Methylorubrum extorquens: one gene and its partner. The protein of the gene in region 2 binds, or shares a complex with, the protein of the main gene of each other region. Links are inferred from orthologs where the notes say so. Each region holds a gene or a part of one and is shown on either strand. Other genes may lie near its edges.

What was found. The genes of interacting proteins can lie anywhere in the genome.
Region 1: the proteins of carA (region 2) and carB are in contact, whole or in part, in a solved structure (PDB 1KEE), measured with the Escherichia coli proteins. The link is inferred for Methylorubrum extorquens from one-to-one orthologs.

Annotation. Positions count from the first base shown.
Region 1 is NZ_JALJXF010000001.1:4,932,301-4,937,828, reverse strand. The notes cover bases 1,022-5,014. They hold carB (carbamoyl-phosphate synthase large subunit), read left to right. Parts: upstream 1,022-1,340; coding sequence 1,341-4,814; downstream 4,815-5,014. Other genes in these bases: greA (transcription elongation factor GreA), read left to right, coding at 4,952-5,014; J2W78_RS22980 (pseudoazurin), read right to left, coding at 1,022-1,046. In the rest of the region: J2W78_RS22985 (CAP domain-containing protein), read left to right, coding at 64-567; more of J2W78_RS22980, read right to left, coding at 612-1,021; more of greA, read left to right, coding at 5,015-5,428; J2W78_RS22965 (hypothetical protein), read left to right, coding at 5,434-5,528. UniProt on the Escherichia coli protein: Large subunit of the glutamine-dependent carbamoyl phosphate synthetase (CPSase).
Region 2 is NZ_JALJXF010000001.1:400,586-404,926, reverse strand. Bases 1,082-3,887 are described here. They hold carA (glutamine-hydrolyzing carbamoyl-phosphate synthase small subunit), read left to right. Parts: upstream 1,082-1,762; coding sequence 1,763-3,013; downstream 3,014-3,887. Other genes in these bases: J2W78_RS01970 (heparinase II/III domain-containing protein), read right to left, coding at 3,559-3,887; J2W78_RS01975 (hypothetical protein), read left to right, coding at 3,144-3,518; J2W78_RS01985 (GatB/YqeY domain-containing protein), read right to left, coding at 1,114-1,572; J2W78_RS01990 (major royal jelly family protein), read left to right, coding at 1,082-1,104. Outside these bases: more of J2W78_RS01990, read left to right, coding at 1-1,081; more of J2W78_RS01970, read right to left, coding at 3,888-4,341. UniProt on the Escherichia coli protein: Small subunit of the glutamine-dependent carbamoyl phosphate synthetase (CPSase).

The DNA of each region.
Region 1 (5,528 bases), 4.5 Mb from region 2 along the record:
TTTCGCCGCAACGGGCAGGGAAGTGGGCGCATCCGACTCACGCTGCAGCCCTCACCCTCTCCGATGCCGAACCTGCGCCTGTCCGCCGCCGCGACTCTCGTCACCCTGACGTTCGTGAGCCTGACACTTGCCGGATGCGGAGGATCACCCGTTCTCGATGCGGGCGTGCCGGCCGTGCCGATCATTCTCGACGAGCAGGCCGCCGCCGCTGCGATCTCCCGCTACAGGGCGCAGCACGGGCTGAGTTCCGTCGTCATCGATTCCCGCCTGATCACCGCGGCTTCGTTCCAGGCACAAGCCAATGCGCGGGCCGGGCGGCTCAGCCACGAGATCGCCGGAAGCTTCGACAGCCGCATGGCAGGCGTCGGCTTCGGCAAGCGCTACGCCTCTGAGAACCTGAGCGCCGGCTCCGAGACCTTCGATCAGGTGCTCGCCCGCTGGAAGGCCTCGCCGGAGCATAACCGCAACATGCTGATGCCGCAGCTCCGCCGCGTCGGCATCGCCCGGTTCGACGCTCCGGCGACGCGCTACAAGCGCTTCTGGGCGCTGGTGATGGCCGGCGATTGAGGCGAAGCGGCCCGAGCCCCACGCGGCCGGGCCGCCCGTCACCGCTACTGAACCTGCGCGAAGAGCGGATCCAGGCGCTTCTGCGTCAGCTTGTTGTGCTGGACGCTCTTGGCGGCCTCCAGGTTGTCGCGCTTGTCGCCGACCACCACGAGGGCGACCATACCCATCATGTAATGCGGCGCGCATTTGAAGCCGTAGACGCCTTCCTTGTCGAACTTGACCACGGCCTCCTGACCGACGGTCGTCTTGACGGTTTCGGCGCCATCGGGCGCCATGCCTTTGATCGTCTCGACGTTGTGCCCCTTGTCGGTTGGCAGGAACTTGATGCTGTCCCCGGGCTTCAGCCGGATGAGCGCGGGATCGAACACCATCATCCCGCCCGGCCCGCTGTTGAGCATCTTGACCGGCACCTCGTCGGCCGCTGCCGGCAGGGCGACGGCGAGCGTGGCCGCAGCGATCAGCACTCTAAAGATCATCATTCGTTTCCTCGGAATAATTCTTAAGATTGTCGATGAATTCATCGACAATCACGAGATACCGAGTCTTTGACTAAGCATCAAATCATTCATTACTTGCGAAATTGAATTATTATATTTTCAAGTACGCTTCACGCAAAGCATCGCGAGGCCGGACGAGCCGGGCCTTTCAAACCTGCGCGGCTGCGTGTAAACGCGGGGCTTGACGATCATCCCAGCGCCTGCGCCCCCTTGGCGCCGCCTTCGAAACGGCGGTGCGCGAGGGCGAGCGCGCGCGAACTCGATTCAAGGCGCTCAATGCCGAAACGCACCGACATCTCCTCCATTCTCATCATCGGTGCGGGTCCCATCATCATCGGGCAGGCCTGCGAGTTCGATTATTCCGGCACCCAGGCCTGCAAGGCCCTGCGGGAAGAGGGCTACCGGATCGTTCTGGTGAACTCGAACCCGGCGACGATCATGACCGACCCGGACATGGCCGACGCGACCTATGTCGAGCCGATCACCCCGGAGATCGTCGCCAAGATCATCGAGAAGGAGCGGCCCGACGCGCTGCTGCCGACCATGGGCGGCCAGACCGCGCTGAACTGCGCGCTGTCGCTGAAGCGCATGGGCGTGCTGGAAAAGTTCGGCGTGCAGATGATCGGTGCGACCGCCGAGGCCATCGACAAGGCGGAGGACCGCAACCTCTTCCGCGACGCGATGACCAAGATCGGCCTGGAGACCCCGAAATCGGAACTCGCCAACGCCTCGGCCGCCAAGAAGGCCGACCGCGACCGCTATCTCGCCGAGAAGGCGCGCATCGAGGCGGCGCAGTCGGATCCGGCCGTCCGCGCGGCGGCGCTCGCCGAGTTCGATCGGCAATGGAGCGGGGCTGAGGGCGACCGGCGGCGGCGCTACATCGAGCACGCGCTCGGCCAGGCGCTGATCGCGCTCGCCGAAGTCGGCCTGCCGGCGATCATCCGCCCCTCCTTCACCATGGGCGGCACCGGCGGCGGCATCGCCTACAACCGCGAGGAGTTCCTCGAGATCGTCGAGCGCGGCATCGACGCCTCGCCGACCAACGAGGTGCTGATCGAGGAGAGCGTGCTCGGCTGGAAGGAGTACGAGATGGAGGTCGTCCGCGATAAGGCGGACAACTGCATCATCGTCTGCTCGATCGAGAACGTCGATCCGATGGGCGTGCATACCGGCGACTCGATCACCGTCGCCCCGGCGCTGACGCTCACCGACAAAGAATATCAGGTGATGCGCGACGCCTCGCTGGCGGTGCTCCGCGAGATCGGCGTCGAGACCGGCGGCTCGAACGTGCAGTTCGCGATCGACCCGAAGACGGGCCGGATGATCGTGATCGAGATGAACCCGCGCGTGTCGCGCTCCTCGGCGCTGGCCTCGAAGGCGACCGGCTTCCCCATCGCCAAGGTCGCGGCCAAGCTCGCCGTTGGCTACACGCTCGACGAGATCGCCAACGACATCACCGGCGGCGCGACCCCGGCCTCGTTCGAGCCGACGATCGACTACGTCGTCACCAAGATCCCGCGCTTCGCCTTCGAAAAGTTCCCCGGCGCCGAGCCGACGCTGACCACCGCGATGAAGTCGGTGGGCGAGGCCATGGCGATCGGCCGCTGCTTCGCGGAATCCCTTCAGAAGGCCCTGCGCTCGCTCGAGACGGGGCTGACCGGCCTCGACGAGATCGAGATCGAGGGTCTCGGCAAGGGCGACGACCACAACGCGATCAAGGCCGCGCTCGGCACGCCGACGCCGGATCGCCTCCTCAAGGTCGCGCAGGCGATGCGCCTCGGGATCAGCCACGAGGAGATCTACGCCTCCTGCGCGATCGATCCGTGGTTCCTCGAGCAGCTTCAGGCCATCGTCGATCTGGAGAACCGGGTGAAGGCGCATGGCCTGCCGGGGACGCCGGGCGCCTTCCGCCAACTCAAGGCCGCCGGCTTCTCCGACGCGCGGCTGGCCGTGTTGACCGACGCCGACGAGGACGCCGTGCGCGCCGCCCGCCGGGCTCTCGGCGTGCGGCCGGTCTTCAAGCGGATCGACACCTGCGCCGCCGAGTTCAAGGCGCCGACCGCCTACATGTACTCGACCTACGTCGCCCCCTTCGCCGGCCAGACCGCGGACGAGGCGTACCCGTCGGACAAGAAGAAGGTCATCATCCTCGGCGGTGGCCCGAACCGGATCGGCCAGGGCATCGAGTTCGATTATTGCTGCTGCCACGCCTGCTTCGCGCTGACGGAGGCCGGCTACGAGACCATTATGGTCAACTGCAACCCGGAGACGGTCTCGACCGACTACGACACCTCCGACCGGCTCTACTTCGAGCCGCTGACGGCGGAGGACGTACTCGAGATCATCGAGACCGAGCGGCAGGCGGGCCAGCTTCACGGCGTGATCGTGCAGTTCGGCGGCCAGACCCCGCTCAAGCTCGCCCGCGCCCTGGAGGCTGCCGGCGTGCCGATCCTCGGCACCTCGCCGGACGCGATCGACCTCGCCGAGGACCGCGACCAGTTCAAGCGGCTCCTCGACAAGCTCGGCCTCAAGCAGCCCAAGAACGGCATCGCCTACTCGGTCGAGCAGAGCCGGCTGGTCGCGGCCGAACTCGGCCTGCCCTTCGTCGTGCGCCCGAGCTACGTGCTCGGCGGGCGGGCCATGGCGATCATCCGCGACGAGACCCAGTTCGCCGAGTACCTGCTCGGCACGCTGCCGAGCCTGATCCCCTCCGACATCAAGGCGCGCTACCCCAACGACAAGACGGGGCAGATCAACACGGTGCTGGGCAAGAACCCGCTCCTGTTCGACCGCTACCTTTCGGACGCGACCGAGGTCGATGTCGATGCGGTCTGCGACGGTGAGAGCGTGTTCATCGCCGGCATCATGGAGCACATCGAGGAGGCGGGTATTCACTCAGGCGATTCCGCCTGCTCGCTGCCGCCGCGCACGCTCTCGCCCGAGATCATCACCGAGCTGGAGCGCCAGACCAAGGCGATGGCGCTGGCCCTCAAGGTCGGCGGCCTGATGAACGTGCAGTACGCGATCAAGGACGGCGCGATCTACGTGCTGGAAGTAAACCCGCGCGCCTCGCGCACGGTGCCTTTCGTCGCCAAGGTGATCGGCGAGCCGATCGCAAAGATCGCCGCGCGGGTCATGGCCGGCGAGCGCCTCGACAGCTTTGGTCTCAGACGTAAGCAACTCGACCACATCGCGGTGAAGGAGGCGGTGTTCCCCTTTGCCCGCTTCCCCGGCGTCGACGTGCTGCTCGGGCCGGAGATGCGCTCGACCGGCGAAGTGATCGGGCTCGATGCCGGGTTCGGCGTGGCTTTCGCCAAGAGCCAGCTCGGTTCGGGCACGGCGGTGCCGCGCACCGGCACGGTGTTCGTCTCCGTGCGTGACGATGACAAGCCCCGCGTGCTGCCGGCGATCCGACAGCTCTCCAGCCTCGGCTTCACCATCCTCGCGACCGGCGGCACGCAGCGCTACCTCGCGGACGAGGGCATCCCGACCCAGCGCATCAACAAGGTGCTCGAGGGCCGTCCCCACATCGTCGATTCGATTAAGAACGGCGACATCGCGCTGGTCATCAACACCACCGAGGGGGCCGGCGCGCTCTCCGACTCACGCTCGCTCCGGCGGGCGGCCCTCTTGCATAAAGTGCCGTACTACACCACTCTCGCCGGCGCGATGGCGGCGGCCGAGGGGATCAAGGCCTACCTCGAAGGCGATCTTCAGGTCCGCGCCTTGCAGGAATACTTCGCGGCCTAAATAGACGTTCGTGTGCCGGGCGGCCCGCCGAGCGGAAGCGGGCGGCCCGAGAGCACACAATCGAGAGCCGTTATCCCGGCCCGGAAGGAGCGTTTCGCTCCGGCCGGGCCTCTTCATTGTGGCGCGAGACCATGAGCATCGACAAGCTTCCCATCACGGCACGCGGCTACGCAGCCCTCGAGGAGGAGCTGAAGCGTCGCCAGCAGGTGGAGCGGCAGCGCATCATCCAGGCAATCTCCGAGGCGCGCGCGCTGGGCGATTTGTCCGAGAATGCCGAGTACCATGCCGCCAAGGAGGCCCAGTCCCACAACGAGGGCAGGGTGCTCGAACTGGAAAGCATGATCGCGCGGGCCGAGATCATCGATACCTCGAAGCTGTCCGGCTCCAAGATCAAGTTCGGCGCCCGCGTGAAGCTGTTGGACGAGGACACCGAGGAGGAGAAGACCTACCAGCTCGTCGGCGAGCCGGAGGCGGATGTGCGCGAGGGCCGCGTCTCGATCTCCTCGCCCATCGCCCGCGCCCTGATCGGCAAGGCCGTCGGCGACACGGTGGAAGTCACGACGCCCGGTGGCGGCAAGTCCTATGAGGTCGTCGCCGTCGAGTGGGGAGCCTGATCCCCGTGCGCGTCCCCGGCCTCGCGGCCGTGCTCGGCCTCCTGGCCGGGGTTTTGGCCGCGCTCGCGCTCAGCGTCCCGGCCGGGGCGCAGGATTTCGA
Region 2 (4,341 bases):
ACGATGGCGGCGAGGCCGGCCCACGCTCAAGCGGCGACCGGGCCGGTCGGGACCTTAGACCTCGTGGTGGCCGCGCAGGCACCGACGACGCCGACCGGGCTGACGCTCTCCGCCGACGGCCGGATGTTCCTGTTCATGCCGCGCTTCGACGAGAAGACGGTGTTCACGGCCGGCGAGGTGTTTCCGGACGGGCGGGTCGTGCCCTATCCGAGCGAAGCGGCGAACCGGCCCGATCCGGCGCTGCCCGCCGAGACGCTGTTCCACGTCCCCAACGGCGTGTTCGACCGGCAAAATCGCCTCTGGCTGCTCGATGCCGGGCTGATGGCCTCGTCGGGAGAGCCGGTGCCGGGTGCGGCCAAGCTCGTCTGCATCGATCCGACGACGAACTCGGTCGTGCGCACGATTCCGCTGCAATCGGTCGTGACGAAGACCTCCTCGCTCAACGACCTGCGGGTCGATGTACGGCCGGGACGCGAGGCGGCCTACATCACCGATCAGGGCCAGACCGGCGCGGGCGCGCTGATCGCCGTCGATCTGGCAACTGGGCGCGCGGTGCGGCGGCTCGCAGAGCATGCCAGCACGCAATCGGTGCCCGACATCCTCAAGATCGTCGAAGGCCGTGTGCTGCTGAAGCGCGAGCCCGACGGCACGACGAGCCCGATCAAGGGCGGCGCCAACGGCATCGCGCTGAGCCCCGACGGTGCGCGGCTCTACTACACGCCGCTGATGAGCCGGCGCCTCTACGCGGTCGAGACGGCCGCCCTGCTCGATGCCGGCAAGGACGACGCCGCGGTGGCGGACACGGTGACGGATCTCGGCGAGAAGGGCCTGACCGGCGGGCTCGCCGCCGATTCGCGCGACCGGGTTTACCTCAGCCTGCAGGAGTTCAACGGCATGGGCCGGCGCGACCCGGATGGCCGGGTCGAGGTCATCGCCACCGACCCGCGCCTGATCTGGCCGGACACGTTCTGGATCACGGCGGACGGCTGGCTCTACCTGTCGTCCGCCCAAGCCAACCGCCGCCCGGAACATAACGGCGGCACCGACCGGCAGGAGCCGCCCTACGCGATCTTCCGCATGCGGATCGATGCCGGACCGGCGTGACGGGGAAGGTTACTTGCCCGCCAGCGCGTCCTTCACCAGCGCGCTCGCACGGCCGAAATCCATCCGGCCGGTATACTTGCCCTTCAGCGCGGCGATCACCTTGCCCATGTCCTTCGGGCTCTCGGCACCGGTCTCGGCGATGGCGTCGGCGATCGCCGTACGGGTCTCGGCCTCGTCCAGTTGCTGCGGCAGGAAGGTCTGGATGATCTCGGCTTCCGCACGCTCGCTCTCGGCGAGTTCGGGCCGGCCGCCCTGCTCGTAGACGCCCGCGGCCTCCTGGCGCTGCTTGATCATCTTCTGGAGGAGCGCGAGGATTTCGTCTTCGCTCGTCTCAGGCTTACCCTCGCCGCGCGCGGCGATGTCGCGGTCCTTGAGTGCGGCCTGGATCATGCGCACGGTCGAGAGCTTCTGCTTCTCGCCGGCCTTCATGGCCGCTTTCATTTCGGCGGTGATGCGCTCGCGCAGCATGGTGCTATGACTCCCGTCGGCTGTTTCGATGCGGACGTCCAATCCGTCCAGGGCATTGCGCACGGCTGAGTCCGCGCCCAGATTGACCCGGGCGCGGCCGGCTCGCTATGAGCCCCGCAGAGATATCGCCTTGCCCCGCGGCCCGAATGAGCGGCCGCGCGAGGCGGCGGACATAAGCCGGATCGGACCCATGCTGCAAGACGAACCCGCGACCCTGCGCGCCGATCCCGCGCGCACGAACCCGGAACCCAAGGCACCCGAGCCCTGGAGCGAACCGCTGGTGACGGCGCTGCTCGTGCTGGCCGACGGCACCGTGCTCGAAGGCTTCGGCATCGGCCAGACCGGTGCGGCCGACGGCGAGGTCTGCTTCAACACGGCGATGACGGGCTATCAGGAGATCCTGACCGACCCGTCCTATGCCGGGCAGATCGTGACCTTCACCTTCCCGCATATCGGCAATGTCGGCACCAACGACGAGGATCTGGAGAGCCTCGAAGCGGCGCCGGCCTCCGGCGTGCGCGGGGCGGTGATCGCCTCGGCCGTCACCAAGCCGTCGAACTGGCGCTCCTCCTCGCATCTCGACGGCTGGCTCAAGGCTCGCGGCATCGTCGGCATCACCGGGATCGACACGCGGGCGCTGACCGCGCTGATCCGGGACCGCGGCATGCCCAACGCCGTGATCGCCAACGATCCCGAGGGCAAGTTCGACCGCGAGGCGCTTCAACGCCGCGCGGCGGCGCTCGCGCCGATGGAAGGTCTCGACCTCGTGCCGCCGGTGACCTCCCGCGAGACCACGGCCTGGACCGAGACCGTCTGGGCGGTGAAGGGCGGCTACGGCTCGCGGGCGCCGGGCCAGGGCTTGAAGGTGGTCGCCATCGATTACGGCGTGAAGCGCAACATCCTGCGCCTGCTCGCGGAAGCCGGCTGCGACGTGACGGTGGTGCCGGCGACGACCAAGGCCGAGGACATCCTGGCCTTGAAGCCGGACGGCGTGTTCCTCTCCAACGGCCCCGGTGACCCGGCCGCGACCGGCGAGTACGCCGTGCCGGTGATCCGCAAGCTCTTGGATGAGCGGGTGCCGACCTTCGGCATCTGCCTCGGCCACCAGCTCATGGGCCTCGCGCTCGGCGGGCGCACGGTGAAGATGGGTCAGGGCCATCACGGCGCGAATCATCCGGTGAAGGACCACACCACCGGCAAGGTCGAAATCGTCTCGATGAACCACGGCTTCGCGGTCGATCCGAAAAGCTTGCCCGACACCGCAGTCGAGACCCACGTTTCGCTGTTCGACGGATCGAATTGCGGGCTGTCACTGACCGACCGCCCGGCCTTCTCGGTGCAGCACCACCCGGAAGCCTCTCCGGGCCCGCGTGACAGCCACTACCTGTTCGAGCGCTTCGTGAAGCTGATGCGCGAGAACCGCCCCGAGACGGCGGCGTAACAGGCTGAAACGGCGGCCCAGCGCCGCCGTTCCCGGCAGCGTCACAAAAAATCCAACCTTGCCCCCCATCCCCTGGTTCATGGCCGGATCGGACAAGAATCAGCGGCCGGACACATTGGGGGCTTGCCGGATGACGCTCGACGACGCGCGCGACGACTTCTCGCGCCTGCATCGCCTGTTCACCTTCCACCTCGGCGTGGCGGTCGGCCTCGCGTGGCTGACGACGCTCTACGCAGCGGCTTCCGCGCCGTGGGTGCGCAACATCCGCGCGCTGATCGACCCGACCGATCCGATGCGGATCGAGAGCACGCTGTCCTACCTGTTCGTGATGCCGGCGGTCCTGACCCTGGCCTGGGCCTCCGCCTATTTCGGCCGCGAGACCATGCGCCGTTTCCAGACCCTGCCGAACCAGACCCTCGAATTCGCCGCCGCGGCGATGGTGGCCTTCGGCGTGTTCTATCTGTCGATCGACCGAGCCGTCGCCGTCATCGGCGCCGGGTTCTGACCCCTGGCAACTCCCGAGTGCCGGCGCATCCAGCCGGCACTTACGCCTCCACCCACCGCCGCACCGCGCCGTCGGCGATGAGCCGGACCAGCCGCTGCTCCGCCTCCGCATCCGCGGCGACGACGACACCGCCGCAGACCGTGTCGCGGCCGGTGAACGCGTAGCGCAGCACCGGCGCCGGCCTCAGCCCGCCCGTTCCCGTCGCGCAAAATCCTTGCATCGCGTGCGGCCGGTCGCTGCGGCCGATGGCGACCTCCAACCCGGCCGCCTGCCCCTTCAGCGGAATCGCGAAGAATTCGAGCCGCCGCCCCTCCTGCTGGGCGAGCGCCCGACGGGGGCTGGAAAGCGCGACAAGGGCGTCGGGGGGCAGATGCAGCAACCCCTCGAACGACAGCGATGGCCCCACCCGCGCGAATCGGTCGATCACGGCCATCCCCCTCAGGTCGTCGAGCACGAGGAAGAGGCGCGCATGGGCGTAGTCGGGCCCGTGTACGGTGGTGGAGACCGTCAGGACCTGGGCACCATCGAGCGTGAAGCGGGCATCCAACCTCCCCGAACCGGCGACTGGCTCGCACCCGTCGGGGATGGCGACGTTGTGAGCGCGGGGCGAGAGCAGGTAGTGGCGCGCCGGGCCGACCTCGACGCCCTCGGCACCGCCCCCCTCCACGATCCAGCGCCGCGAGCCGGTGGCGAAGGTGAAGGAGGTGCAGTCGCGATGCCCGTGCGGTGATTGCACGGCGTGGGTGAGGGCGAAATGGCCCCAGCCCTGCTCCATCCCATCGTGGCGGAGCGCCAACATGCCGGCGGTGCGACCCTCGGGAAC